2 regions of the Arthrobacter sp. Z5-13 genome follow, and region 1 is predicted to be linked to the other one. Evidence: predicted binding sites of a transcription regulator. Region 1 holds the regulator's gene; the other holds the start of a gene.
The links. The regulator LexA, encoded in region 1, represses DNA repair genes until DNA is damaged. The targets are predictions, from matches to a motif close to TCGAACANNTGTTCGA.

Region 1 (14,913 bases):
GCGCGCAGTCCGTGCCGCGCCAGCAATGGATCCGGTGTTGCTCATGGTGATGTGTCCTTTGGAAGAAGGGCCTCAAAGCCTGCGGCTTCTGGGTCTTGGTTCAAGTTTAGGCCGGTACTGCGGATTGCCCTGTCAGGATGCGCTCCAGAGCCTCAAGGAATGCTGTGGTCTCAGCCTCGGTTCCCGCCGTAACCCTCAGGTGCCCTGGGATGCCGACGTCGCGAATCAGGACTCCGCAGTCAAGAAGTGCTTGCCAGACTGCGTGCGGATTCTCCAGTCCCCCGAAGAAAACGAAGTTGGAATCAGAGGCGGCGGGCTTCAGGCCCATTCGAGTGAGCTCCGAGACGATCCTGTCCCGTTGCGCCTTGATGTCCTCAACATCAGCCATCAAAGCTTCCCTGTGCTGGAGCGCTGCGAGAGCCGTCGCCTGGGTGACCGCTGACAGATGGTAGGGCAAGCGGACCAGGCGAAGGGCATCAGTGACCTCCGGTGCTGCCGCCATGTAGCCCAGCCGGGCACCGGCCAGGGCAAACGCTTTGCTCATAGTCCGCGTCACTATCAGGCGTTCCCGTCCGGGGAGCAACGTCAGTGCACTGGGAGTACCGTCGTGTGCAAACTCGTGATAAGCCTCATCCACGATAACAACGGTTTGGCTCTGCTCTCCTGCTTCATAGACAGCCTTCACAACATCCAGCCCCAGGCCGGTACCTGTGGGGTTGTTGGGCGAACTCAGGAACACTATGTTCGGCTGCCGCTCCCGGACCTGTTCGGCGGCATATTCTGCGCTGAGCCCGTAGCCCGCAGCGCGCAGGCCCGTGACATATTCGGTATCAGTACCGCTGGCAAGCAACGGGTACATGGAGTACGTGGGGGGAAAGCCCATTGCCGTCCTGCCAGGTCCGCCAAAAGCCTGCAGCGTCTGTTGCAGCACTTCATTGGAGCCATTGGCAGCCCAAATGTTTTCAGCCCCAAGCCCATGCCCCAGGTATTCAGCCAACGCTGAGCGGAGCTCACTGAACTCCCGGTCGGGATACCGGTTCAGGCCGGCGGCGGCGGCTGTGACAGCCTCCGAAATTGCCTTCAGGACATCCTCAGGCACGCCATGGGTATTTTCATTGACATTGAGCAGGATGGGCACATCCAGTTGCGGCGCACCGTAAGGCGTCAGGCCCCGGAGATTGTCGCGGAGTGGCAGTCGATTCAGGCGCGCTAGCTGGTCAGTCACCAGAACAGTTTAAGTGCCCGATGCCGGGGCCGGAAAACTGTGACGCCCACGGGGATTGCGGGAAGTCGACAACAGGGCCCACGCAAAGGCTCATGCGGACGGGACAAAGAGCTGCTGTCCCGGGCTGACCGCTCCGCCGTCGAGGTTATTCAACTGCACGATGTCTGCCACCACATCCCGCGGATCGCGTTCAGGCGCAACGGTGCCGGCTATCGCCCACAAGGATTGCCCCTGCTGCACGGTGACGGTCACAGTGCGGGTCAGGGAGAGCTCTGAGACGGTGTCCGCCGCCTTGGCCGGAGACGTAAGGAACCCTGAGAGCGACATCAGGAAGGCGGTGAGCAGCATAAGGGGCAAGACCACCAGGACAATCCACCCGCGCCGGGTAAGCCGCAACGGCGCCTGCACCCGGCTATGGGTTGCGCCCTCGGCGCCGGCACCCTCGTAGGCACGCACTCCTTCGTAGGCACTGGTTTCGTCGCTGGCCCATGCTTCCCGACCGGGACGGACCACTCCGTACTCAAACGACGCGGCTGCCTCCTGCCAGGCACCGGCGTGATGCGCGACGGCGGAAGTGCACAGCGTCTTCTCCGATTGAGGCTCCCCGGAAACCGATTGCGGAAAGAACTCGTGGAACGCAGATGTAGCTGACATGACCGTCCTCCTGGACCCTACTGTGCTGCCCGTTGTGTTCGTTGATTGCAAGAAATTCACTTGCCCACGGCCTCCACTTTCGAACGTTTGAACGGATGTGGTGACCGGAGCCGGCAAATTAGGAAGCTGACTAGAACACATATTCGAACCTTACTGTGTAAGTTTTAGCATCTATGATCGAACATTGTCGAGACTCACTAGAACAAATGTTTGAAAAACTCTCTTGGCTGGCCTACGTTTGATCAAAGAAAGATCGATCAGGACAACCACATCTGCAGTTGATCAGCAGGGTCTGACATTCAGGCAGAACATTCCGGCGGCTGCCGCTCAGCGGCCGGAAAAATGGAAAGGCGTTGGCGAAAATGGCAGCACAAGCCGCGGGCAGCAAGGCCACCCCAAGGGCCTCGCAGACTGCCCGAACGCCCAAGGGGCTCACCCTTCGCCAAAAGAGGATCCTGGAGACCATTCAGCGATCAGTGAACGACAACGGCTATCCGCCGTCCATGCGCGAAATCGGGGACACGGTGGGCCTTGCGAGTTTGTCCAGCGTCACCCATCAGCTCTCGCAGCTTGAGAAACTCGGTTACCTGCGTCGGGATCCAAAGCGTCCGCGGGCAATGGAAGTTTTGATGCCGCTGACCCTGGAAGAAGGCGGAACCGAGCCTGCCCGGCCGGAAAAGCCAACCCGGCTCCGGAGTGTTGGCCGTCAGCCGGTGACGGAACTGGCCGGCGCAACAGATACCGCTATGGTTCCCCTCGTCGGGCGTATCGCCGCAGGCGGGCCTATTCTCGCCGAGCAACTGGTTGAGGAGTTCATGCCGCTCCCCCGCCAGCTCGTTGGACACGGCGAGCTGTTCATGCTCAAGGTTGCCGGCGACTCAATGATTGATGCCGCCATCTGTGACGGCGATTGGGTGGTTGTGCGCCGCCAAAGCGATGCTGTCAACGGCGATATCGTGGCCGCGCTCTTGGACGATGAAGCCACCGTCAAGACCTTCCGGCAGCGGGACGGTCACACATGGCTGCTCCCACAGAACACCCAGTACGAGCCAATCCTGGGCGATCATGCCACCATCATGGGCAAAGTGGTCTCGGTCCTGCGGTCCATCTAAGCCCTGCGGTCCATCTAGCTACTCGCCACCCGCGTTTCCTCGGCCAGGCGTTTCAATGCTGCCACCGCGATTGTGGGGTCTGTGGTGGGCCAGAATGGCGGAAGGGCAGCGCGCAGGAAGTTACCGTATCGCTCAGTCGACAATCGGGAATCCAGGACGGCCACAACCCCCTTGTCCCCCGTCGAGCGAATGAGGCGGCCGGCACCCTGGGCAAGCCGAATCGCGGCGTGGGTGGCAGAAACAGACATGAAGCCGTTGCCCCCTGCCTTTGCTACGGCACGGGACCGGGCGGTCATGAGGGGATCGTCAGGACGCGGAAAGGGAATTCTGTCGATCACCACCAGGCGGCACGAACCCCCCGGAACGTCCACTCCTTGCCACAGTGACATTGTGCCGAACAGGCAGGTGTCAGGCTCATCCGCAAACTGCCGGACCAGTGCGGTCATGGTCGAGTCCCCTTGGCAGAGAATGTTCACGTCGAGCCGCGGACGCAGGGCTTCCGCAGCTTCTTCCGCCGCGCGGCGCGAGGAGAACAGGCAAAGCGCCCCGCCCCCGGATGCAAGGATCAGCTTTTCGAGCTCATCGAGGGCCTCGGGTGAGGTTCCCCGGCCCGGCTTCGGCAGGTGACCCGCCACGTATAGAATCCCTTGTTTCGGATAGTCGAAAGGCGAGCCGACGTCGATTCCGGTCCAGCTCGGCGCACCTGGTCCTACGAGGCCCAATCCCCCCGCGGCAGGCTCAAAAGCGGAACCGATGGCCAGGGTCGCTGATGTCAGCACAACGGTGTGTCCCTCGAACAGGCCTTCGCGTAGCCGTCCGGCGACGCTCAGGGGCGCCACGTTGATCAAAGCCGGGGAATGGTCGTCCGGCGCTGAGTAACCTTGCTGCGGATCAAAGGTGCTGTTTCGCGAAATCCACACCACCTCGGCGTTTTCCCGTGCCGAGATCAGCCGTTCACACAGTTCCAGGATCACCAGGAGGCGTGAACGCGCCAGCTGCCGCCCGCCGTCGGCCGTGGTGGAACTGTCCCCCTTGGAATCGGAGAGCGCCGCACGGCATGCATCGCGGAGCTGGTCCACACAGTCGAGTTGTTCGTCGTTGAGCCCGCTGGGCAGCAGACCGCTGGGAATCCCTGCAATCGCGACTTCCAGGTTGGCAGCGGCAGAGTTGAGGGCTTCGACAGTTATGCCGGTGTGCTTGCGCGCTCCGGAGGCCGCCGCATGAACCATCGCCACAGAGAGTTGCCCGGAGACTGCCCCTGTAACGCGATCCTGAAGTTCATGGGCCTCGTCCACCACCACAACGTCGTACTCAGGGAGCACCGCCAGGCCCTCGAATGCGCTTACAGCGAGCATGGCGTGGTTGGTGACGACGACGTCGGCCTCTGCAGCGTTTTGACGGGCCAGTTCACTGAAGCACTCGGCTGCCATGGGGCATTTCTGGGCCCCGAGGCACTCCATGGACGTGACTGAAACCTGCCGCCAGGCACGGTCAGTCACGCCAGGCATCAGCTCGTCGCGGTCGCCGGTGTGGGTCTTGTCAGCCCATTCCCGCAGCCGGACCACTTCTTTGCCCAGTTGGGACAACGGACCACCCATGGCGGCTGCAAAGTGCGGCACGCTGGTATCTTCCCCCAGCGAGAACAACTGTCCCTCAGACGGCTCTTCGGATGGAAAACCGCCCTCAAGCTTGTGGCGGCAGACGTAGTTGGCGCGGCCCTTGACGAGTGCCACTTTCACAGGCCGGTCCAGCGCAGGGGTTAGCGTTTCCAGCAGCCTGGGCAAGTCCCTTCCCACAATCTGGGTCTGCAAAGCCAGTGTGGCGGTGGAGACAAGGGTGGGTTTGTCGCTGACCAGCGAGTGGGCGATGAGGGGAATGAGATAGGCGAGGGACTTGCCGGTCCCTGTTCCTGCCTGGACCAGCAGGTGGTCGCCGCTGTCTATTGCGCGCGCCACCTGCCGGGCCATTTCGTGCTGACCGGTGCGGCTCTCGCCGCCCATTCCGGAGACAGCCCGGTCGAGCAGTTCAAGCACAAACCGCTCACTGGCCGATGCATTCGCCTCCGGATCCGCTTCAGTCATTGGTGACGAAGGATTCCAGCTCAGCGGCAAGACCTTCGCGGACCATCACCACGGCACGTGTGCCGTGTTCATCGTGATCGAGGGTAAGGATTTCTGCGTCCGTTTCGTGCAGCTTGCTGATCAGGTCGCCCCGGTTGTAGGGGATGTGCAGTTCCAGTTTGACGCTTGGCCTTGGAATGGATTCGCTGATGGCTTTGAGCAGGTCGCTGATGCCCTGGCCTGTCCTGGCGGAAACCACCACGTGCCGGGGTTCGCGCTGCTTCAGCCGCTCCACCACGAACGGATCCGCGGCGTCCACCTTGTTCAGCACGATGATCTCCGGGACCTTGCGCGCATCCACTTCGCTGAATACAGCACGGACGGCGGCTATCTGGCCTTCCGGATCCGGGTGGGATGCATCCACCACGTGGAGGATGAGGTCGGAATCGGCCACTTCCTCCAACGTGGAGCGGAACGCTTCCACCAGCTGAGTGGGCAGTGAACGGACAAAACCCACGGTGTCGGCAAGGGTGTAGCCCAGCCCGTCTGCGGTCTCGGCCTTGCGGACCGTCGGGTCCAACGTGGCAAACAGCGCGTTCTCCACCAGGACACCGGCGTCGGTCAGTCTGTTCAGCAATGAGGACTTGCCGGCGTTGGTGTACCCGGCAATCGCAACAGAAGGGACAGCATTACGACGGCGGTTGGCCCGTTTGGTCTCCCTCGCAGGCTTCATGGCGGCGATTTCCCGCCGCAGTTTTGCCATCCGCGTCCGGATCCGTCGCCGATCCAGTTCGATCTTGGTTTCACCAGGACCACGCGAGCCCATCCCGGCCGCTGCCCCACCCACCTGGCCACCGGCCTGGCGGGACATGGATTCACCCCAACCACGCAGGCGCGGCAAGAGGTATTCGAGCTGGGCCAGCTCTACCTGGGCCTTGCCTTCCCGGCTCTTGGCATGCTGGGCAAAAATGTCGAGGATAAGCGCGGTACGGTCAATGACCTTGACCTTGACGATGTCTTCGAGACCGCGCCGCTGTGACGGAGCCAATTCGGCGTCGACAACAACTGTGTCCGCGCCCGTGGACATCACAATGTCCTTCAGTTCGAGGGCTTTGCCTGAGCCAAGGAAAGTTCCGGGATCTGGCTTGGCTCTGCGCTGGACGAGGCCGTCGAGTACTTCTGAGCCAGCGGTTTCTGCCAGCGCTGCCAGTTCCCGCAAGGAGTTCTCAGCATCCGCCAGGGTTCCTTCTGACCACAGCCCCGCCAGGACTACACGTTCGAGCCGGAGCTGCCGGTACTCGACTTCGGTAACGTCCTCAAGCTCGGTGGAGAGTCCCGCGGTCCGCCGCAGTGCGCGCCGTTCCTCGAGATCCTGCTGATCACCGTCGTAGCTGGTGTGCTCGTCGTCGAGCCCTGATATGGCCTGGGCCCTGCCGAAGACACCCTTGCTGTCATCGTCCGCCTTCCGGATATTCCTGGCCGGTACATCCTTGGCGAGAATCCGGTCAATTACAGCCTGGATCTCCTCAGGGGACATATCCTGCGCGGCTGAATCTGGTCCGGTGTTGTGCTGACTGGTCATGGTCTCCTTAAGCGGTTCTACATCTTCAGAATAGTGCCCTTTGCCGGGCTGTGGTGCTGTATTCGCGGTGGGCTGACGGCTATTGGTCAATTGTTCCTCCAGGTGGCCACGGCTGCGGTGCCGTGGCGGGCATGGTTGGGGACGTTCGTGGCTGGGGGCTCCCGCGGAAGCGGTCTGCCGGCCAGAGAGACTTCGGGTGGTGTTGTCAGATGCCTTGGTTGATCATGATGGACTCCATGGGGTTCGGGCACCCAGTTGATCTGCCAGTGGGATCATTCGCCTGCATCCGATAGACGTTGCCTCCGGCCGCCGACGGTGATCGGGTGGCGTGGTGTCGGGAGGGTTTGTCTATGGTTCATTGACTTTGAAAGCACTGGTGCTGAGCGCGCTAAGCGGAAGGAAGTTACCTGCATCGCTGCGGGACGATAAGCGGGCAGTCAGGCGGGCTATTATGCCAACTCGCCTGCGCCGGGCTGAATCGCCGCTACTCAAAGATCAAGAACATGGATTAAAGAATACCAGATGGGCCTACCCCCGGTTTCCCATCGAGCTGCAGGCCAACTAATCTGGCCAGTTATGGAGTCCGCACATTATTTCAGCGCCCAGCCGGCAGGGCCATTCACCCGCAAGCCGCTGACGGTCGAACTCGCCGGTGAGACGAGGAAGCTCCATACATCGTCGGGAATCTTCAGCCCCGAGGGTATTGACAAGGGGACGGCCGTTTTACTGGCCGAGGTACCAGCGCCGTCTCCGCAGGGAAACCTGCTTGATATCGGGTGCGGCTGGGGTCCAATCGCCCTGACCATGGCCCTGCGTGCACCCCATGCGAACGTCTACGCCGTAGACGTCAACGAGCGATGCGTGACCCTGACGAACGAAAACGCTGCCGCACTGGGTCTGGGAAATCTCCGGGCGAGCCTGCCGGACGAGGTAGACCCAGGAATCATCTTCGACACCATCTGGTCAAATCCCCCGATCCGGATCGGTAAGGACGAACTTCATTCGCTCCTGCTGCGATGGCTTCCCCGGCTCGCCCCTGGTGGCTCTGCCTGGCTGGTAGTCCAAAAAAACCTTGGATCCGATTCACTGCAGCGGTGGCTGGGAGCGGAGCTGGATTCATCCTTCACGGTGACCCGCGAGAGTACCTCGAAGTCCTTCCGGATCCTGAAGGTCAGGAAAGCGTCCCAGTAGCAACAATGACGGCGGGGCCGCTGAGCTCCACGTGCTCGCGCCCGTCTGGCCCGGGGAAGAACTTCACGCCCACTACGCCGCCGGGAACTCTAACGTTCCACGCATTCGGAGCGCCCTCGCCTGCCCAATGCCGGATCGCGACGGCTGCTGCGCAGGCGCCAGTCCCGCACGACTGCGTTTCGCCGACGCCCCGCTCGTGAACCCTCATCGTTATGGTTCCCACACCATCATGGACAAGGGGTTCGGACGGCACCACAAACTCGACGTTGGTGCCGTTCGGTGGAGTGGGATCTACATGGGGTGCGGTAAAAAGCTGCGTTGCCTCGAGCTCGGAAAGCTCTGCAAGGGCAACAACAGTATGCGGATTTCCCATGCTGACAGAGAGAGCGGGCCGGGCCACCTCGAGTCCGTGTGCGCTGACGAGCGAGTCCATTGCGCGGGCTGCTGCATCCTCGGGGAAGATGAATTCCCAAGGCCCCATGTCCACCGCATATCCCGAACCGCTGCGGACGATCACCTTCACGCCGCCGCGGGTCCCAATGGTCAATGAAGCTCCCTCGTCCAGGCTGACCAGTCCTTGTGCGATGAGGAAATGCACGAAAACACGCACCCCGTTGCCGCACATCTCGGACAGGGAGCCATCCCCGTTGCGGTAGTCCATAAACCATTCAGCGTCCGGATGATGGGCCAGCAGGTCCCGGCCTTCAGGAAGGAAACGTGATGGCACCGCGCGGATGAGGCCGTCGCCGCCGATTCCGCGGTGGCGATCGCACAGTTCGGCTACCTGTTCAGGCCCAATAGGCCAGGTGCCGGCCGGATCGGCGATCAGGACGAAGTCATTTCCCGTGCCATGACCCTTCGAGAACGACAAGCCGCTCAAGCCCTGGTGAGCATGTGCGGGGGTCTCTTCAAGGGTCTCATTCATGGTCCAAGGTTACCGTCTTGGTCCTGTTAGCCGGAAAACCTTCCGGCGAAGCCACTTCCCTGGAAACCCGACGGGAAACCCTCGGGATGTCCCTCATCGGCAGAAGGCTGCTGCCTTCTCCAACAGTGCAGGATCCTGCCAATCCAGCCAGGCAATCCTGGGATCCCCCCGGAACCACGTCAGCTGCCGGCGTGCGAATTGCCTGGTGGCCACAATGGTCTCCTCCGCCGCTTCCGCAACGTCGCTGACACCATCGAGTACTTTCAAAAATTGCGCGTACCCGAGGGCACGGGAGGCGGTTTTTCCCTGCCTCAGTCCGCGTGATTCGAGCCGTCTTACCTCCTCAAGGAGGCCGTTCTCTACCATCCCATGAACGCGTTGGGCGAGCCGGGTGCGGAGGACGTCCCGATCCACTTCCAGCCCAATCTGCACGGTGGGCCGGACGTACTCACGCGTGGGCATGTAGGAACTGAAAGGGCGCCCGGTTAACTCATAGACCTCCAAGGCGCGGATGACCCGGCGGGTGTCTCCCAGGCGTGCCGCTGATACGGGGTCCAGGCGTTCAAGGCGGGAACGCAGGCCGGCTTCACCCTCGGACGCGGCTTCGTTCTCAAGGCGTCGACGAATGGCGGGATCCGTTCCGGGAAACTCGAGCACATCCAGAGCCGCCCGCAGATAGAGGCCAGAACCGCCCGCGAGGATGGCCCTTTTCCCCCGCTCATGGATTGCGTCGATGACCGCTCTGGCTTGCTGCTGGAAGTCAGAAACGCTGGCTTCGTCGGTGACGTCCAGGGTATCCAGCAAGTGGTGGGGCACTCCCTGGCGTTCTTCCAGACTGATCTTGGCGGTACCGATGTCCATGCCCCGGTAAAACTGCATGGAATCGGCGTTGATAACCTCACCATCAAGTTCGAGGGCCAGTCCCACGGCCAGATCGGATTTGCCGGAGCCAGTGGGCCCGACGACGGCGATCACCGGTGGCGGGCCGTCTGTGGGAACCCTTACTGCAGCGGTACCGGCGTCTGGCATTCTCTAGCGTCCGCGGACCGGAATGGAGGGCATCCCCAGGGAGACTCCGGCCTTACCGGATTTCCCTGAAGGTGCGGGCACTCCGCAGGAGTCGGCCTGGGATCTGTCCCAGGCATCGCCGGCGCGGGAGCGGCGGAGACTGTAATCCTCGGGGGTGGAAGGGTCAGCGACAAGGTGGAAAGAAGCGGCCTCAGTAATAGTGACCGTGACAAGATCACCCGGGCGGGGCGCTTCTGCTCCTTCGGGAACAGAGAAGTGAACCAGCCGCTGGTCCTGGGAACGACCGGAGAGCCGGTGGGTCTCCCCTGCCTTTCGTCCGGACTGGGCCGTCACCATCACCTCAACACGCTTACCAAGCTGCCGCGCGTTCTCTTCCGCAGCGATCCTGTCCTGCAAAGCGGTGAGACGTTCAAAGCGTTCCTGGACGACTGCCTTGGGGAGCTGATCCGGCAGGTCAGCCGCCGGGGTACCGGGCCTCTTGGAGTACTGGAAGGTGAAAGCTGTCGCAAAGCGTGACCTCTCCACAACATCCAGAGTCGCCTGGAAGTCCTCCTCCGTCTCTCCCGGGAATCCGACGATGATATCCGTGGAGATCGCTGCGTGGGGAATCTTTTCGCGGACCTTGTCCAGGATTCCAAGGAACTTAGTGGAACGGTAGGACCTCTTCATGTCCTTGAGTACTTTGTCCGACCCTGATTGGAGTGGCATGTGCAGTTGAGGCATGACATTGGACGTTTCGGCCATGGCATCAATGACGTCGTCCGTGAAGGCAGCAGGATGAGGGCTGGTGAATCGAACCCGCTCCAGCCCTTCGATGTTCCCACAAGCCCGCAGCAGTTTCGAGAAGGCCTGCCTGTCCCCGAACTCCACGCCGTAGGAGTTGACGTTTTGGCCAAGGAGCGTCACTTCGATCGCGCCGTCATCAACAAGTGCCTGGATCTCCGCCAGGATGTCGCCTGGCCGGCGGTCCTTCTCCTTGCCTCGGAGAGCAGGGACGATGCAGAACGTGCAGGTGTTGTTGCAGCCAACCGAGATGGACACCCATCCCGAATAGACGGAGTCACGCTTGGTGGGCAGCGTGGAGGGGAAGACATCGAGGGATTCCAGGATCTCAAGCTGGGCTTCGTTATTGTGCCGTGCCCGTTCCAGCAAGGCAGGTAGGGCGCCCACATTGTGGGTGCCGAAGACGGCGTCCACCCAGGGGGCTTTGCGGAGAATCGTCTCGCGGTCCTTTTGAGCGAGGCATCCACCAACAGCGATCTGCATTCCGGGATTGGCTTCCTTGACAGAGGCGAGCATGCCCAGGTTCCCGTAAAGCTTGTTGTCGGCGTTCTCCCGCACGGCACAGGTATTGAACACCACAACGTCTGCCTGCTCTGCAGCAGCCGGAACGTAGCCCGCCGACTCAAGCATTCCTGCCATTCGTTCAGAATCGTGGACGTTCATCTGACAACCGAACGTGCGGACCTCGTAGGTGCGCGGACGTGCCGCATCCGAGGCAGTTGAAGTGGCTGAGGCGGAATGGGTGCCGGCTGCCGGCGAAGGAATGGTCAAACTCACCCATTAAGGGTAACGGTTGAAACGCCTGCCTGCTTGTGGGGGTCCGAGAAAGCCATTGGCCTGCCTGAATTCCCAGCGATCAGGGATCGCCGGCGGAATCCAGGACCTCTCCGACAATCCTGAAGGCCGCGGAGGGGTTGTAACCCTTCCGCGCAAGCATGGACGCCAGCCGGCGAGTGGCCTTGTCGCGCTCGCTTCGATCCTGGAACGGGCCGGAACCGCGCAGCTTCCGCATCACAAGTTCCCGCGCTGCGGATTCCTCGGCCTCATCCGTGATCTGTTCCAGCGCCTGCGATGCGGTTTCGGAATCTATGCCCTTCTCCGCAAGCTCCCGTCTCAGGGCGCCGCGTGCCAGTTTTCGCGACTGGGAGCGGCTACGCACCCAGGCATCAGCAAACTCCGCGTCGTCAACCAGGCGAACCTCTTCGAAGCGGTCAAGAACTGCCTCCGCGACGTCCTCAGGTACGTTCCGCTCGGCGAGCTTCCTGGCCAGTTGAAGGCGGCTCTTGGGCGAGTTGGTCAGCTGCCTCAACACTATGGCGCGGGCGACCGACGCTGGGTCCGGCTCCGCATCGAGCGCAGCCGGATCCCTGGTGCGATTAGAAGCCGTCAACGGCCTTGAGCTTCGGTGCGGCTTCGGTTTCGGCTGCAGGCTTCACGCCAACGCCGAGCTTCTCCTTGATGAGCCTTTCCAGCTCAGCGGCAAGCTCGGGGTTGTCACGCAGGAAGCGTCGTGAGTTTTCCATACCCTGGCCGAGCTGGTCGCCGTCATAGGTGAACCAGGAACCGGACTTCTTGATGATTCCGTGCTCGACACCCATGTCGATGATGCCGCCCTCGCGGGAGATCCCCTGACCGTAGATGATGTCGAACTCCGCGATCTTGAAGGGGGGCGCCATCTTGTTCTTGACGATCTTGGCCTTGGTCCGGTTTCCGACCGAATCCGCGCCCTCCTTCAGCGTCTGGATCCTGCGGACGTCGATACGGATGGAGGCATAGAACTTCAGGGCCTTACCACCGGTGGTGGTTTCCGGAGATCCGAAAAAGACACCGATCTTTTCACGAAGCTGGTTGATGAAGATCGCGGTGGTCTTGGTTTGGCTCAAGCGCCCGGTGATCTTCCTGAGTGCCTGGCTCATGAGCCGTGCCTGGAGGCCCACGTGGCTGTCGCCCATATCGCCCTCGATTTCGGCACGCGGAACCAGGGCTGCCACCGAGTCAATGACAATGACATCCAAGGAGCCGGAGCCGATCAGCATGTCCATGATTTCGAGGGCCTGCTCTCCGGTATCCGGCTGGGATACCAAGAGGGCGTCGGTGTCGACTCCGAGCTTTGCTGCGTACTCGGGGTCGAGGGCGTGCTCGGCGTCGATGAAAGCAGCTATGCCGCCCTGCCGCTGCGCGTTGGCCACGGCGTGCAAAGCAACGGTGGTTTTACCTGACGATTCCGGGCCGTAGATTTCAACGACACGGCCGCGGGGCAGCCCGCCAATTCCCAGGGCCACGTCCAGCGCGATGGAACCGGTGGGAATAACCTCAATCGGTGCCCTGACCTCGTCTCCGAGGCGCATGACGGAGCCTTTTCCGAACTGCTTGTCAATCTGCGCAAGCGCTGCTTCAAGCGCCTTTTCACGATCCGGGGCTGCCGCCATGGTTCACACCTCTAATGCTTTCTCGCTTTGGAGTGGCCTCAGGGGCCGTTTCTTTGTCATCAACGACGCTAATTGCACCCACCGACATTCTGGCCGGAACACATTGCTTATGTGGATAACACTCTGAAAAAAGCATAGTCCTACCCGAACAGATATTCGAACAAATGACCGGCGTGTCAGCCAGCGCTAATCGCCACGCGGGCTGATGTCCCGGCCGAAGCGTCGCTCCTGGGGAACATCCTGCAACTCGCAAATGGCCAGCCATACGGCCCGGGGGCTGACGCCGGCAGCCAACGCCTGGTCCGCCGTTCGTCCACCGACAACCGCCAACACCAACGAGCTGCTCAGTACACGCGAGTAACCGGCGCCAAATTCATCGTCCATAAGCCGCCAAAATTCGCTAATCCGCACGAATAGAGTCTCTCACGGGACGCTGACTCTAGAATTGTTGCCATGAGCAACCCAGTTGACAGCCCAGGCTCGCCCGAGGACCTTGCGGGAGGGGACGACGTCGACGCCGCCCTGCAGTCCGTGGAACAGCAATTGAGCCTTTTCTGGCGGAGGGCACGCTCGGTCTCGCAGCAGCTCTCCCGGCAGGTCCACCCCGACATGGAGCCGGCGGCGTACGGCCTTCTGACCATCATCCGGAGGGAGGGAGCCATGCGTCTAACCGATCTGGCGTCCTGCGTTGGCGTCGGAAAACCCTCTGTGAGCCGGCAGATTGCCTTTCTCGAGAGCATCGGCCTTATCTTCAAAGAAGCCGATCCCGTGGACGGCCGCGCGCAATCCATTCGGCTCACTCCCCGGGGCGAGGAGAAGATGCACCAGGTCCAGGACGCCCGCAATCAGGTGTTCCGGGAACGGTTGGGGGAATGGCCGGTTTCGGAGCTGCAGACTCTGGCCCGGTACATAGCAAAGCTGAACAGCACCTATGAGCGGGATGGCTTCCCCAAGGACGAATCGAAACGGGACCAGGTGCAGTAGCGAATCCTCCTCCGCACAGAACGCCAATCTGGCGCGGACTGGGCAGAGAACGCGGAGAACAACGCAGAAAACGAAGGGCCTGCCGCAACCGCGGCAGGCCCTTCGTTTAGTCAAGCAGTCAATACGAGGTCATGAGGTCTCGAGGTCAGTCAGGCACTCCCAGGATCCGGGCTCTCAGCTCAGCACGGAACGGATCAGCGGGCGCCTGACAGGAGGCCCTTGGTGAGTTCGTCGTTAAGGTCAGTGTTCAGCTCGCGGTCGAGGTCACGGCCATAACGCTGGGAGAACTCCTGAGGGACGGTGTCCGGAACTGCCACTCCCTCAGCAATGGCCACGCGGTCGCTGACCTCGCGGAGCATGCCGGACAGGGGAACATCCAGGGCCGAGCAGATCGATGAAAGCAGCTCCGAAGAGGCTTCCTTCTGACCGCGCTCCACTTCGCTCAAGTAGCCGAGAGAAACACGGGCACTGTGTGAGACTTCGCGGAGGGTACGGCCTTGGCGCTGGCGGACATCGCGAAGGACATCACCAATTTCGTGACGAAGAACAACCATCTTGCGCTCCTTCTGTTCGCTCTTAGCCTGATCGGCGAGGCCCACATCCTTCCAGCGGACAACGCCGTTTACGGATACGGGCTGCTTTACCATCTGTATCGCCTTGCTCCCTCATACTTCAGGTTCACCACTCAGGGGAACCAGTGTGGTCTTTTTATCCTAGGCGCCTCCGCGATCCGGAAGCGACACAATGTAACAACTATTGGGTTTCGATTTTTGTTCCCGGCAACTTTACGCCCGGGTAACTTTAGGCAGGAAGCGCCTTCAACAACTGTTCCAGCGCCGCCGCACAGGCCTGCCCGCGGATCTCGGCCCGGTTCCCTTCGAAGTCATAAGATACCGCAAACGATCCTGCAGCTGTGGCAATACCGATGAACACTGTGCC
Region 2 (14,913 bases), 1.0 Mb from region 1:
CTTGATATAGGCCATACGGTGCGGAGTCCACAGGCGCTGGAACGCGTCCGGAACGCCGACCAGGCCGAAGTCGTCAGTCACCCCGGCGTCGCCGGAATAGTCCGCGTCCGCGCCTGTGTTCTCCCGCACGCTTTACCCTTCCCGGTTTCCGCTATCTGGTCCGGTCGCGGACGGCGTCAACAATGCGGCGGACAGCCTCAGCAACCGGCACCCCGTTATCCTGGCTGCCATCCCTGAACCGGAAGGATACGGCGCCGGCTTCAGCGTCTTCTCCGCCGGCAATCAGGACGAACGGGATCTTGTCCTTGCTGGCTGTGCGGATTTTCTTGGGGAACCTATCTGATGAAATGTCCACCTCCGCACGGATGCCCGCCGCCTTAAGCTGGTCGACGACGTCGAACATGTAGTCGTTGAACGCCTCCGCCACCGGGATGCCAACCACCTGCACGGGCGCCAGCCATGCCGGGAACGCTCCAGCGTAGTGCTCGGTCAAAACGCCCATGAACCGTTCAACCGAGCCGAACAGGGCACGGTGGATCATCACGGGACGCTGGCGGGTGCCATCCGCGGCCTGGAACTCAAGTTCGAAGCGTTCTGGCAGGTTGAAGTCCAGCTGGATGGTGGACATCTGCCAGGTCCGGCCAAGGGCGTCCTTAGCCTGAACCGAGATTTTGGGGCCATAGAACGCGGCTCCACCCGGATCCGGAATGAGTTCCAGGCCCGAGGCCTCGGCTACTTCGGCCAGGGTCCGCGTTGCTTCTTCCCAGGCGGCGTCCTCGCCGACGAACTTGTCTTCGTTCTTGGTGGACAGCTCCAGGTAAAAATCGTCCAAGCCGTAGTCCTTGAGGAGACCCAGCACAAAGTTCAGCGTGGTGGTGAGCTCGTCTTTCATCTGCTCGCGGGTGCAATAGATGTGGGCGTCGTCCTGTGTCATCCCCCGCACACGGGTCAGGCCGTGCACCACACCCGACTTTTCGTACCGGTAGACGGAGCCGAACTCGAACAGACGCAGTGGCAGCTCGCGGTAGGAGCGTCCTCGGGAACGGAAGATGAGGTTGTGCATGGGGCAGTTCATCGGCTTCAGGTAATAGTCCTGACCGGGCTTGCGGACCGTGCCGTCCTCATTGAGTTCCGCGTCCACGTGCATCGCCGGGAACATGCCGTCCTTGTACCAGTCCAGGTGGCCTGAGACTTCGTAGAGGTGCCCCTTGGTGATGTGCGGGGTGTAGACGAAGTCGTAGCCGGCATCCACGTGGCGCTGACGGGAATAGTCCTCCATGGCCTTGCGGATGATGCCGCCCTTGGGGTGGAACACCGGCAGCCCTGAACCCAGCTCGTCGGGGAAGGAGAACAGGTCCAGCTCGGCGCCCAGCTTGCGGTGGTCGCGGCGCTCGGCCTCGGCGATGCGCTCCTGGTAGGCCTTGAGGGCATCCTTGGTGGGCCAGGCTGTGCCGTAGATCCGCTGCAGCTGCTGGTTGTTCTGGTTGCCCAGCCAGTAGGCGGCCGATGACCGGGTCAGGGCGAATGCATTGGAGATGAGCTTGGTGTTGGGCAGGTGGGGGCCGCGGCACAGGTCGCACCAGACGCTGTCGCCGCTCTTGCGGTCAACGTTGTCGTAAATGGTGATGTCGCCGGCGCCGACCTCGACGTTAACGCCCTCGCCGGCGTCGGCGGCATTGTTCTTCTTGCCCAGCAGTTCGAGCTTGTAGGGCTCATCCTTCATGGCTTCGCGGGCCTGGTCCTCGCTGACGACGCGCCGTACGAACTTCTGGTTCTGGTTGACGATCTTCAGCATCATTTTTTCAAGCTGACGCAGGTCTTCGGGTGTGAAGGGCTCCTCGACGTCGAAGTCGAAGTAGAAGCCGTCCGTGATGTATGGGCCGATTCCGAGCTTGGCGTCGGGGCGAAGCTGCTGCACGGCCTGGGCCATGACGTGGGCCGTTGAGTGCCGGAGGACGTTCAGTCCGTCAGGGGAATCAATGGTGACGCCTTCAACGACAGCACCTTCCGGCAACTGCTGGTCGAGGTCCTTGAGCTCGCCGTCCACGCGGGCCACAACGACGTCGCGGCGCTCAAAAAAGAGTTCCGCGCCGGTGGTCCCGGTAGTCACCTTGGTCTCTTCGCCATCGACGATGAGGGTGATCTGCTGGGCATCTGACACGGGTGTCTCCTATTCAATGTTAAGGCTTCGTAGCTTGTGGCGTACGGGGACCACAGCCAGCCTCGTCCATCGTATCGGTTTCTCGGCAGCCGCCGGCGCAGCCTCAGCTCCCGAGCCCGGTGATGGCCAGGTTGCGTCCGATCCCGTCCAGAGGGCCGGCCTGGCCAAAGGTCACCTGATCGTCATTGATGCTTGAAGCCGTCCTGTCCTGGTTCTGCTCCGGCGGTCGGAAGGGAAGGGTTTCGATCCTGCTGAGATCCCACGCCATGCTGGCGCTCAAACTTATCCCCCTGGGCCCTGTCCGCCGGGTGGTTCCCCGGATCAAGAGCAGGCGTGTTCCGAACAGCAAGGGACCGGCCATTTCCTGTGCCTCGTGGAAGAAGACAGAATCCACGCATCCGGTGCCGTCGTCGATGCTGATGAAAACAACACGCCGTCCTCCCCTCATGGGCGGGGTCTGGGTGGCAATCCGGACACCGGCCACCAACACCTCAGTGCCGTTACGAAGGCCGAGCAGCTTATCGGCGGTTGTGACCCCCAGCCGGTTCAGGAGTGGCCGGTGACTCTCCATCAAGTGCTCACTGACGTCCACTGCCATGAGATCAAGTTCTGCACGGACGTTCTCCACCATGGTGGGAGCCGGTTGCCCCCGCTGGAGATTGTGCAGTTCCACATCCCCTAAAGGCAGCGCCAGTTGCCCTTCAATGATGTCTACGCCTTTTTTGGTGGAACGGCTCTGAAGGTTTTGCAGATGAAGGACCAAGTCAGCACGGTTGGCATCGTTTCCGGATTCACGGTGAAGGGAATCAAACGCACCCAGTTGGGCCAGCCGTTTGATGCCTGGCTTGGATAAGCGTGAACGTGCCCGCAAATCCGCCAGGGAATCGTAGGGTTGCCCGGCAACGATCCGCTTAAGCTCTGAGCCTGACAATCCGAAGATGCCCTTGAGGCTTAGCCTGATCCCCAGCTTTCCGGCATGCTCCCCCGACTCAACCCGTTCTACCCGGTATTCGGCTTTGCTCCTGTTGATGTCCAGGGGAAGGATGGGGATCCCCATCCTTCTGGCTTCTGCAACAAGAAGCCGCTTGGGGTACATGCCAGGATCGTGCTCCCAAAGCCCGGCAAGGAACGCTTCCGGATGATGTGCCTTCAACCAGGCCGACTGGTAGGTGGGAACAGCAAAGGCCGCCCCGTGAGCCTTGCAGAAACCAAAGCTGGCAAAAGACTTCAGTGTTCCCCAGACCTTGTCCACAACTTCCGGGGAATAGCCTTTTGCTTTGGCCTCACGACGGAAGAACTCCTCAACCTTGAATTCCAGGGCTTCATTCCCCAGGATGCGACGGAATTCGTCAGCCCTGGCAAGCCCGCACCCTGTCATCACGTCAAAAGTCTTCAGGATCTGCTCATGGAAAACGGTGACTCCGTGGGTTTCCTGCAGGACGGGCTTCAAATCCGGATGAGGGTAGACCTCCGGTGCGAACCCGTGCCGGTGCTCCAGGAATGGCCTGACCATATCCGATTTCATGGGACCAGGGCGGAAAAGCGAGATGTCGATGATCAGGTCATTGAAATCCCTAGGGGCCATTTTGCCTACCAGTTCCCGCTGCCCTGGAGATTCAATCTGGAAGCACCCCAGCGTGTGGGTGCTGCGTATCAACTCATAAGTTGGTTCATCGTCCAGGGGCACTGCGTTGAGGTCGATATGCCCGTCTTCGGAGATGTAGTCAGGGCCCTTCCCGTCGTTCCCTGAAGGATAGGAACCAACTGCAACGACCTCTGCCTTGGAGGGATGCAGCCGGATTACTTCCCGGACAGCAAAGGCCATAGCGCTTTGCATCCTGACTCCCAGGACATCGAGCTTCAGCATCCCCATGGGATCCATGTCGTGTTTATCGAATTGGCTCATGGGTAATCCAAGTCCGCTGGGCTGGACCGGTGTCCTGTCCAAAAGGGTGGAATCGCCCAGGATCACTCCGCAGGGGTGCATGGAGATGTGGCGTGGCAACCGGTCCAGACGTTCAGTGAGATCTACCAGAAGATCAAGCTGCTGGTTCTCAGAAAAATCCCGTTCAACACGGCCTGCGAACTCCCGCAGTTCCGGTTTCTCGGCAAGGGCTTCGCGGAATTTACGGGCGGAAAAGCGCCACAGCTGCTTGGCGATTTCTCCTATTTCTCCGTCGTCCATTCCAAGGGCCAGGCCCGCATCGCGGACAGCACCGCGAGCGCGGTATCCATTTTGCATGCTCATCAGGGTGACCCGTTCAGCACCGAACCGCTCGAAGATTTTCCGGTAGACATTGTGCCTTTCGGCGCTCTCAACGTCTATGTCAATGTCGGGCAAGGTTGCCCTGTCACCGGAAAGAAACCGTTCAAATACGAGGTCGTGCTGGAGGGGATTCACCTGGCTGATATCTATGAGGAAGTTGACCAAACTTGAAGCTCCGGAGCCTCTTGCTGCCGCCCTGACGTTCATGTCCAGGATCATGCGGGAAACTTCGGCAACGGTGAGGAAGTAGGAGGCAAAGCCGAGGTTTCCGATGATCCTGAGTTCATGCTCTAACCGGGAGCGCATTTCAGCTTCCTGCTTACCTGAGATCCCCGCGAAGCGGCGGCCTATCCCTGCCTCACAGCGTTGGGTAAGTTCAACCAAAGGATCACCAGTAATGCCGATAACGGAAGTTTCAGGAACAACAGGTTGCTTCCAGCCCATGTCTGAGACAGGATCCATCCGGCAGCGGTCCGCGAGCGCCTCCGTCTGAGCAAGCAGTCTTTTCAGGTCAGCTGTGCCGTATCCCGCTGACTGGATGATTTCTTTGGCCAGCTCCACCATTTGCGTCTCGGACTTGAGCCATCCCTGCCCAGTTGGTTGCAAAAGGGGAGCTGAGGATAGCTCCGGGAGAGATTTCAGTGTTCGGGCCGAATCAAGGACATCTGCTGTGGCAGCGCCGTCCTCTTCGCAGTACCTGACGGCGTTGGTCAGGACTGCTGGTACATGGTGTTCAGCTGCAAGTTTGAGCATGCGTACAGCATGGGCAGTGCTGAGGGGGGCACCTGGGGCGCTTAGCTGTGACACGACTTCGGCCACTACAGTCCCCTGGGGCATTGCTTCCAGCCAGCGCTTGAATAAGGTGCGGGGAAGAAGGTATTTCCGTCCTCCCATGGACTGGCCGACGTCGGAATCGGGTCCGATGAGAACAGTCAGGACCGGTTTCAAAGTGTTTGGATCCAGTGTTCGGGAGGCCAGCTCCGCCCGGGTCACGGCGACAGGGACCACTCCCCCGGCCTTGCCTGTTGTCCTGGCATGGGCGTCGGAGATAAGCCGGCAGAGGGCACGGTAGCCAGCTCCGTTGTTGTGTCCATGGGCGAGGACAACAATCCGGCCCGAAAGCTGGGTGCGGTGATCGCCGTCGTCGTCAAACACTGCGAGATCAACCCCCACTACCGGATCGAGGTCCGCAGCCATACATGCCTTGAGGTGTTTGACCGTTCCATACAGCCCGTCCCTGTCGGTGCACGCCAACGCTGTTGCCCCGTCAGCCTCTGCAGCACTGGCAAGTTGTTCCGGCCAGGAGACTCCATAGTGGGCGCTGAAGGCAGTGGAAACGTGAAGGTGGGTAAAGCTCATGCTGTTTTTGGTGCTGTCTTTGACTGAAGGGCATCATGAATCCGCAGAAGCCTCCAGCGTCCGCTGCCAATATCACGCGACAGGTCCAGTGTTAACGGTTCCTGCGAAACACCCGGAGCACCCTGATTTTCACCTTTGACCTGAACACGCCAGATTTCATGATCAACCAATCCCTTGCCTGCCCCCAGGGGTGCCCTTTTTTCCTCAGCCCACCATTGGCGCCGTTCAAACCAGCGGACAGCTTCTGCACACACGGTGTAGCGGCGGCCTGCCCAGAGAAGGTTCAAGGGCTGACCTCCAGGAGCGCATTCCACCTCTACGCCATCACTGAATATCCCCATTGGTGCCTCCGTGCAACTTCCTGACAACTCCTGTAAAACTTCCTAAGAAACTTCCTTCTTCGAATATATCTTCGAATACTCTCAGTCTACGCCCGGGGCATGACAAAACCTAGGTCGGGGGTGGACGGAAGGGGAAGCAGAGAGCAGGATGGAGCCATGAGTTCCAATGAAGCACTCCTGAGAAACGCCAGCATCGCCGCCAAAAATTCACATTTGGTGGCGACTTTCGATATTGACGGCAACATTCCGTCTTCGGGCGCCTACGTGGTGGGGCTTGTGGCGTCCACCCCTGACCTCTCACATCAACGAAGGCTTGGAATCGAGTTCATGAATGGCGAGGCAGTCTCGTTCTATGCCTTCAACCATGACGGCACCGAGGAGAACTTCGACCTGGACGGAGTGGAGCATTCAGGCAGCACCATCACAGGGCATTTTCCACTGAGCACCATTATGGGTCTCGGCAAGGGGCACCTGATATCAGCCTTCAGCGAAGCCGACGGACGGGAGTTCCAGGCAGGCGTTCAGGTCCAGGAGTCTCTCTAAAGCTGGATCAGCCGTTGTCCTTCTGGACTTTGAGTTCCAGTTCGATGAATTCGGAAATCATCGTCCGGTAGGTCGTTTCCACCAGCCCGGGATCTATGCCCTTCTTTACGGCTGCGAACCGGACGTGCTCGATAATGCGTTCCACCCGGCCCGGGGCGCGCACTTCTGCACTGTCCCCTTTGAGCGTCCCGGCTATGCGGATCAGCCGTTCTCGACGGGCGATGAGGCTCACAATCTGCTCGTCCACTTCATCAACTGCCACACGCACGGCGGCGAGCTGTTCTTTGTCGGCCTGGGAGTTTTTGTCGAGTCCGTGATTTGTGGGCATGTGACTGACAGTATCCAAGGATGCAACCCGAGTCGACTTCTTTCCCTTGCAGTTAGCAGAGTAGAGGTTCACAACAGGCGGCCAGGTCTGAAACGCGTGTCTTGGATTCACCAGTACGAGAACGCACATAGGGTCGGTATATGGATAAGGAACATTCCGGCGAGCTGGATGGGCAGACCTCGATCAACGAGCTGCTCGACGAAACGGTCGGCCTTGCTCCCATCCAGATGGCACTGCCCCTTCACCTCCAATTCCCGGCGGGGAAATTCATACGCCTTTAGGGAGGCTGAGGTGTTCTCGGACGGCATCTACCAAAACGTTAGGTGCAGTGATGTGGACAAGATGATCCACGCCCTGAAGTGAAGTGGTTACCGGGCGTCGCAGTGCCTGCACGATACGCGTGCAGTGCGCCCCATAGACCGGACTGCTCTCTGTCCCGCTAAGAACTGCGGTGGGCGTCTTGATTTTACCGTAGCTCTCCAGATCAGGTACAAACCCGTTCAGTGCCTCGATCTCGTCGGCCAGCGGAATCGCCAACTCCCGTAGGTGGGCCCAGGATTTGCCTTCACTGCGCAACGCATCCACGTGCTCTTGTGGATATCCGGAGATATCCCGGTTAACGATCTCGACCATCGCATCGAAATCGTCCCGGTCGCGGGCCTCCCGCAGGGGCTTTATCTGTTCGTCCCCGAATGGTGCCATGACAGGCTCATAAACAATCAGCGACACCACCTCAGCCCCGGATGCCGCTGCTTCAAGGGCCACTAGCCCGCCAAGGCTCCAACCAAAGACCTGCGCCGGCCTCCCCAGGGCCGCGAGGACGGCGCCTAAGTCCCCCACTTCCGTGAGGAGCGAATACTCGGAGGGAAGATCCGAGCTTGGATACCTGCCGCGGCGATTGAGAACATGAACCTCCCTGTCCCGCGCCAGAAGGTTCGCAACAGTCCCCCACCCGGCAGCATCGCTCATCACACCGGGCATCATCACCAACGGCGTTTCCTGCTCGTGAACATTTCCGTGACGGTGGACAGCCACAAAGCCCTCTTCCACCTGCACCTCATACTGGTCCATTATTCAGCTTTCTGGGGTGGTTACAACAGAAGTCACGGTAGCACCTTCTGGAGTGATCGCACTAGATTGGGATCCATGTCCCCTACCGGCCGACCCCGCAGCTTTGACCGCAGCGTTGCACTCCAACGTGCCACGGAGATCTTCTGGAGGCAGGGCTATGAGGGCACTTCTTTGGTTGACCTCTCCTCAGCAATGGGCATCGCCCAATCCAGCCTGTACGCAGCCTTTGGCAACAAGCTCGAGCTGTTCACAGAAGCCGTGGATACGTATATGCGGCAGTATGCGGCGATCTTCATTGATGCCTGCGCGGAGGAACCGACCGCGGCCGCGGCGGCCGCGAGAATACTCCACCAGAGTGTTGACCGGTTTACCGCAGACGATCAACCCGCAGGATGTCTCACCACCAGCGCTGCAATGTCCGGAGGACCTGGAACGTTCGATGTTCGCTCAGCCGTTGCACGGAAACAACGGGCCAACGCGCAGGTTTTTCAGGATCGCATCGAGTCCTCGATGCAGGCCGGGGAGTTACCGGACCAGTCCGCCCCGGTCCTGGCCGACTTCATTATGACCCTCTGGCACGGCCTATCTGCCGCAGCAGCAACAGGAGTCACACGCTCCGCGCTTCATGAGGTGGTTGACTTGGCCCTGACAGCATGGCCAGCCACCCGCCCTGGTCAAGATTCCTGAAAGATGGGACAGGATTCAGCATCAGCAAGGCCTAAGCGGTGTCTTCCAGCACTGCTTGCTGTACCAACAGGAAAAAGGTTCGGGGGTTCCGATTGGAAGCGAACGGCATCTCCACATTGCGAAGAACTGCTCCGAAGTCGTAGTCGGGGAGCGCCAAGCAAGCTTCCAGCGCATCCTTCGCCAACTGCCTGGACGACGAATCCCAGGAAGCATATTCAGGTTTGACAACATCACGAATCGCCTCTGACAGCTGGACGTCGTCGGACGCGTCAATGTCCGTTAACGCATCCCATTCTGCGTCGCTCAACATCGAATAATCGAAATTCTTGATCAGAGAAACCAGATAACTTACGTACTTTTCGTTTTTCATGATTATTCGGAACTCTATCGCCCCTGGTTGGAGTGGCACCGAGGCGCCTCCATGGCGGCCCATTCACTACCGGCCCGCAGAGGCACAGCGTAAACTTTGGGTGTTCACGTAGCGACCGCGGTTTGCGGGTTAAGCGTGCGTCAGAACGGAGAGCGCCATGCTCAAGATGCTCATGTGCAAACTCAATTTGCGCCATGCTTGGCACATAGAATCTGCAGAGGATGGCAGCGGCCGTTACAGGCGGTGCACCCGTTGCGGTAAGTACGACCGGGACAAGGACGGCAGCGGCTTTATGCACTGAGACAAGCATCCGGATTTCGACGGCGGCACGACGCGGGCCCAGTTGAAGTTCGCCATACTGTCTCCCCTGCCGGGCTGCCTCGACTAGACTTCTGAGGATGTTTCCATCCGGGTTATCAATGCTGTGGGAGTCCACCGAACCACAGAGCGCACTGAAGAACAGGTTTGGCCTGGGCAGCTTCGACGAAGCGGGCGGCTGGCTCACAAGGGTTCTTGCTGACGCCTGGGCCATTAAAGTGCACACCTGCGAGCGAATTATCATTAGCGACCACAACGCCATTGCTTGGATCAGCACGGATCACGGAGCCTTGATTGCAAAGTGGTCCCGGGACCAGGATCAGTTCGTCAAATTCGCCGGGACCGCAGATCTGCTGGATGCGTTGCATAAAGAAGGGCTTCCAGTGGCTCCTCCGCTGGCGGCCACTGACGGCAAGCATAGAGTTGTCATCGATTCCTCGTCCGTCACGGTGCAACCGCAGATTGACGGCGAACTGCTTGACACCACTGCCGGCACAGCGGTCCGAAGGGCCGGGGCCTCGCTGGCGCGCTTGCACTGCGCTTTGGCAAAACAGGGAGACAGCCGGTTGACCAAGTTAGGGCGACACACACATGGGACCCTGGATTTGCGCGGGCGCATAGAGTATTGGCTGCAGCATGATGACCAAGGCAGGGCACCGGAAGCGTCCGCAATATTACGTGAACAGATAGCGTCACTCCCGCCGATCGATAGCGATCCGCAGCTGATCCACAACGACTTCAGGTCCTCCAATGTGCTCACCTCCGGTACAGAGATTGTTGCCGTTCTCGATTTCGACGAGGTCGCCCTGGACTACTGCGTAAGCGACCTCGCGAACGCATCTGTCTACCTCAGTACCCGGTTCACCCATTGGCAACCAACGCCAGCCAGCGTCCGCCAGGCCCTACTGCACGGGTACGAAACAGTGCGGCCGCTCACAGGGCTTGAGCGCCAGTGGCTGCACGTACTTACGCTGTGGCAGGGAATCAATGCCATCCCGCCCGGCGACGATCCGGCAGGATGGGCAACGGCTGTCTAATGTCGTTCCCCCGCTGGGCTATCGTGGTGCCATGCCGAGCCGTTTAGCTGTCATTGCCATCGACGCGATCCAACCACGGGTGGTGGCCGATTTCTGGTGCGCCGTCCTGGGCTGGTGCGTAGTCGACGAGGATGCGGACATCATCAGCATTGGACCGGACGATGGGAGCTGGCCTTCGATTGATGTCATCGCCGTGCCTGAGGGCAAGACCGTAAAGAACCGGCTGCATTTCGACCTGCGGGCGGACGGCGTATCCACCAGCGAGGAGCTCGAGCGGCTGCTCGCCCTCGGCGCCCGGCGCACGGATGTGGGCCAGGGACCTGACGTCAGTTGGGTGGTCCTCAGCGATCCCGAGGGCAACGAGTTCTGTCTGTTATCCCGATCCGTCCAGGATGTTGAAGACGAAAAGTGAGTCTCACCGGCAACATCACGGCCAACGTCACGGTCTGAATACAAATCCTCCCGCGGGCCAGGAGGTTCTATCGCGGCACAGCGATCAGCCCTAATCTTGAATTCGTAAGCATGCTTTCCATTTATTGGGGTGGTTTAAGTGAAGAACTTGTCCGTACTCGCCTTGGCGGCAGCTGCCGCCGTCACCCTCTCCTCCTGCACCGGAGGCGGGGGTTCGGGCACCACCAGCCCCGGCAGTCCTGCCCCGACAGAGGCGCAAAGCAAGGTCTACAGCGAGGACGAACTCCGGGACCTGATTTCAGGAATGAAGGACGACGATGGGAACGAGCTCAGGCTCTACTCCCCCGACCAGGTTGATCAGGGTGAGCGGATCGCGCGGCTCCTCATGGGTACTGCAACCGTGAATCCCGGCGGCTGCAGGTCCATCGCCACCGCCGGGTTGCTCGAAAGTGTGGAGAACGGCGAAGTGGCCGTGGCAGTTTCCGACAGTGAGAAACCCCGCACGCTGTCTGCACAGTCCGGCCAGGAGGGACCCGACGCCGAGTCACTGGTCAGGGATATCCGGGGGAAGATGGGTGAATGCGCCCAGTTCACGATTGACGTCGCGGGGCAGCGCCTCGACGTCAAAAGTGAGGAACTGCAAGCCGAAACCGAGGCGGACGAAACGTTCGCCACCCTCAGCACCCGTGGCGAAGGGACCTCGGACATGCTGATGCAGGTTTCGGCGGGAAAGGACAGGCTGCTCGTCGTGGCTACGAAGAGCGGGGCCGCACTCGGCGAGGATGACCAGACTGAACTGGAGAAACTCATCAACGAGGTCCTGGACAAGGCCGACGACGGTTCCTCACCCACGGCGACACGCTCACCCACCAGCACGTCAACCGACACAACAACCGTCTCACCGTCCCCGACTGGATCCGTACGGGACAACACACCCGAGCCGTCGCCGTCGGGCACGGAAATTGGCGAAGCTACTGATGACGCGACGCCTACGGCAACGGGAGGGGCGGGAGGCAGCAGCTAAGCCGCTAGAGTCGGCGTATGTCAAAAGCTGTGATTTTGGGAGGAACCGGGGCTATCGGGCAGGCTGTGGCGCGCAGACTGCTAGCCGCCGGCTGGCAGGTCGACGTGTGCAGCCGGAACCCTGGACGGATGCCCGCGGATCTGGAAGCCAAGGGTGCCAGGCACCGTATTCTGGACCGGGCGGATGCATCGTCACTCCGGTCAGCCCTGAATGATGGCGCCGATCTGCTGGTCGACTGCCTTGCCTTCACTGCCTCTGATGCGCGGCTCGTGCTCCCGTTCCTGGGGTCCATCGGGTCAACCGTCATGATCTCCAGCAAGGCCGTATACGTCGATGCTGAAGGCCGGCACGTGAACTCCGTGGTGCGCCCGCAATTCGATGGCCCCATCTCGGAGACCAACCCCACGCTGGCGGCAGGGAGCGGCGACTACCACACGGCTGAAGGATACGGCCCCAACAAGGTGGCTGCAGAACAGGCTCTACTGGACAGCGGGAATCCGGTCACCGTCATCAGAGCCTCAAAAGTTCATGGCCAAGGCGCCGCACCCGCACGCGAATGGTTCTTCGTGAAGCGGATCATGGACGGTCGATCCGCTATTTTCCTCCGGAACGGCGGCAAGTCAGTCGATCACACCAGCGCTGCGGTAAATCTCGCAGCACTGATTGAAACTGTCGCAGGGCTGCGGGGTGCCCGTGTGCTCAACGGCGCAGATCCAGATGCGCCGACCGTCCTGGAAATTGCGCGCACCGCCGCCCGGCATTTCCGGCACTCCTGGAGGGAAGTGCCAGTGGAAGAGGACCCACTGTCCGACGTCGGACGGACGCCTTGGGACAGCACCTCGCCGATGGTGTTGGATATGAGCGCCGCCGCCAAACTCGGTTATGTTCCAGTGGGAACGTACGCGCAGACCGTGGCCGAATCCCTCGATTGGCTGGCTGACGCCTTCCAGAGAGATGGCGCGGAAGCCCAGAATCTGCCTTTCTTCGAAGGACGCTTCGACTACGAAGCCGAAGATGAGCAGCTAAAATTAGTCACGCACTGACATCGATGTCCCGCGGGGCTGTTGTGCTCTCACGCACCACCAGGCTTGTAGGTACCAGAGTCATCCCGGGCTCGGTGGAATTGCTCCTGATCTGGCGGAGGACATCGTCCACGCAGCGGTGCCCGACCTGCGCAAAGTCCTGGTGAACTGTAGTCAGAGGCGGGCTGTAGGACGATGCTTCCGGCACGTCGTCGAATCCCACCAAACTGATGTCCTCCGGAACTGCCTTGCCCTTCTCCCGGAACGCGCGGAGGACGCCGAGCGCCATGTGATCGTTGGCGGTAAAGACTGCCGTGCAACCTTCCTGCCCGGCGAGCCAGAGCCCGGCTTTATAGCCTGACTCGGCTGACCAGTCTCCCCGCACTACGGGCGGAACGTCCTTACCGCGGGCCAGCAGGGTTTTCCGCCAGGCCTGCTGGCGGCGCCCGCTCGCGAAGGATTCCTCCGGACCGGCCACATGCCAGACGGTCTGGTGGCCCAGGTCGAGGAGATGTTCCACCGCCTTGTGCGCGCCATCGGCCTGATCCGTATCCACCACGCTGTACGTCTCGCCGGCATTGGAATCCACCACCACCACTTTGACTCCCGGCGGTACCGAGACTGTCGCTGCATCCAGGAGATGGATCTCCATGATGGCGATAACACCGTCGACGGCCAACTCCCCCATGCGTGAGAACGCCCCCTGAACCTCGGCCTGCGTCGGTGCCGTCACCGGGATAAGGGTAATGGCGTAGTCCTTTTTGGCGGCGTGCAGGGCGATGGCCTCCAAAGTCCTCACGTTACCGATCGAGGATAGGGAGAAGAGGATGACGCCGATGGTGCGGAAGCTGCCGCGCTTCAGCGCCCGGGCAGCACTGTTGGGCCGGTAGCCGAGCTCGTTCATGGCGGAGATGACTTGCTGGCGGGTTGCCTCAATGACGTCGGGGCTGCCGTTGGAGACCCTGGAGACGGTCTGGGAGGACACACCGGCCAGCTCTGCCACATCGGCCATGGACACCCGCCGCTTCCGGTCACGAGCCGGAGATCCCTCCCGCACATCCTCGGCAGCACGATGAGGTTGACCAGACTTTGTGAGCATGCCAACATCGTACCCAATCATGTTTACGTAAACACTCTTTTTACGGGCCGAGCTATGTTTACGTAACCAAACCCCTGTTTCCGCTGCCTGAGAACGCAAAGGACCTTTCATGACAATGGCGTCCCCATCGCTGGCCGCGCCCGCGGCTTCCGCTGAAGTCCAGCGGAGAGCCCGCCGGAGATCCTGGGCAGGGTGGTGGTTCATCGGCCCTTTCATGGCGGTTTTTGCCCTGGTGTTCCTGGCGCCGATCACCTACTCGATCTACCTGAGCGTCTTCCGGAACCAGCTCATTGGCGGAACCGCCTTCGTGGGCCTGGACAACTACGTCCGTGCCCTGACTGATCCGCAGTTCTGGTCTGCGCTGGGGCGGGTCTCGCTGTTCCTCACCGTCCAGGTACCGGTGATGCTCTTCATCGCGCTGCTAGTGGCCCTGGCTTTGGACAGCGGCCGGTTGTACGGGAAGTCCTTCTTCCGCATCTCGATCTTCCTGCCCTATGCCGTACCCGCTGTGGTGGCGGCCCTCATGTGGGGATTCATGTACGGGACACGCTTCGGGCTGGTGGGGAACATCAACCAGGCTTTCGGGCTGTCATTGCCGAGTCCGCTGTCCGCCGAACTGGTCCTTCTCTCGATCGGGAACATCGTGACGTGGGAATTCATCGGTTACAACATGCTGATCTTCTTCTCCGCGCTTACGGTGATTCCGAAGTCGCTCTATGAGGCAGCCGAAATCGACGGTGCGGGGCAGCTCAGAGTCATTACGGCCATCAAACTGCCGGCCATCCGAGGCGCCATTGTGGTTGCGACGATTTTCTCTGTCATCGGAAGCTTCCAGCTCTTCAACGAACCAAGCATCCTCAAGAGCTTGTCGCCGAA

Region 2: M1E02_RS09230 (DUF6504 family protein) is a predicted target of LexA. The motif match lies at 6,187-6,202, and genes of this name have one in related genera.

What each region holds. Positions count from the first base shown of each region.
Region 1 covers NZ_CP096460.1:2,937,557-2,952,469, forward strand. The annotation lists gene hisB (imidazoleglycerol-phosphate dehydratase HisB) at 1-45, opposite strand, end outside; gene M1E02_RS13835 (histidinol-phosphate transaminase) at 107-1,225, opposite strand; gene M1E02_RS13840 (LysM peptidoglycan-binding domain-containing protein) at 1,316-1,879, opposite strand; gene lexA (transcriptional repressor LexA) at 2,242-2,991, shown strand; gene M1E02_RS13850 (ATP-dependent DNA helicase) at 3,006-5,072, opposite strand; gene hflX (GTPase HflX) at 5,065-6,633, opposite strand; gene M1E02_RS13860 (class I SAM-dependent methyltransferase) at 7,210-7,824, shown strand; gene dapF (diaminopimelate epimerase) at 7,805-8,749, opposite strand; gene miaA (tRNA (adenosine(37)-N6)-dimethylallyltransferase MiaA) at 8,843-9,778, opposite strand; gene miaB (tRNA (N6-isopentenyl adenosine(37)-C2)-methylthiotransferase MiaB) at 9,782-11,338, opposite strand; gene M1E02_RS13880 (regulatory protein RecX) at 11,418-11,951, opposite strand; gene recA (recombinase RecA) at 11,938-12,990, opposite strand; gene M1E02_RS13890 (DUF3046 domain-containing protein) at 13,177-13,401, opposite strand; gene M1E02_RS13895 (MarR family winged helix-turn-helix transcriptional regulator) at 13,444-13,974, shown strand; gene M1E02_RS13900 (helix-turn-helix domain-containing protein) at 14,169-14,621, opposite strand; gene M1E02_RS13905 (CinA family protein) at 14,776-14,913, opposite strand, start outside.
Region 2 covers NZ_CP096460.1:1,926,895-1,941,807, reverse strand. The annotation lists gene M1E02_RS09245 (HIT family protein) at 1-129, opposite strand, end outside; gene thrS (threonine--tRNA ligase) at 152-2,161, opposite strand; gene M1E02_RS09235 (DNA polymerase III subunit alpha) at 2,265-5,786, opposite strand; gene M1E02_RS09230 (DUF6504 family protein) at 5,783-6,127, opposite strand; gene M1E02_RS09225 (hypothetical protein) at 6,284-6,670, shown strand; gene M1E02_RS09220 (chorismate mutase) at 6,678-6,998, opposite strand; gene M1E02_RS09215 (hypothetical protein) at 7,139-7,279, shown strand; gene M1E02_RS09210 (alpha/beta fold hydrolase) at 7,266-8,069, opposite strand; gene M1E02_RS09205 (TetR/AcrR family transcriptional regulator) at 8,145-8,756, shown strand; gene M1E02_RS09200 (hypothetical protein) at 8,788-9,126, opposite strand; gene M1E02_RS09195 (phosphotransferase) at 9,525-10,481, shown strand; gene M1E02_RS09190 (VOC family protein) at 10,513-10,893, shown strand; gene M1E02_RS09185 (hypothetical protein) at 11,032-11,916, shown strand; gene M1E02_RS09180 (NAD-dependent epimerase/dehydratase family protein) at 11,934-12,959, shown strand; gene M1E02_RS09175 (LacI family DNA-binding transcriptional regulator) at 12,949-14,037, opposite strand; gene M1E02_RS09170 (carbohydrate ABC transporter permease) at 14,147-14,913, shown strand, end outside.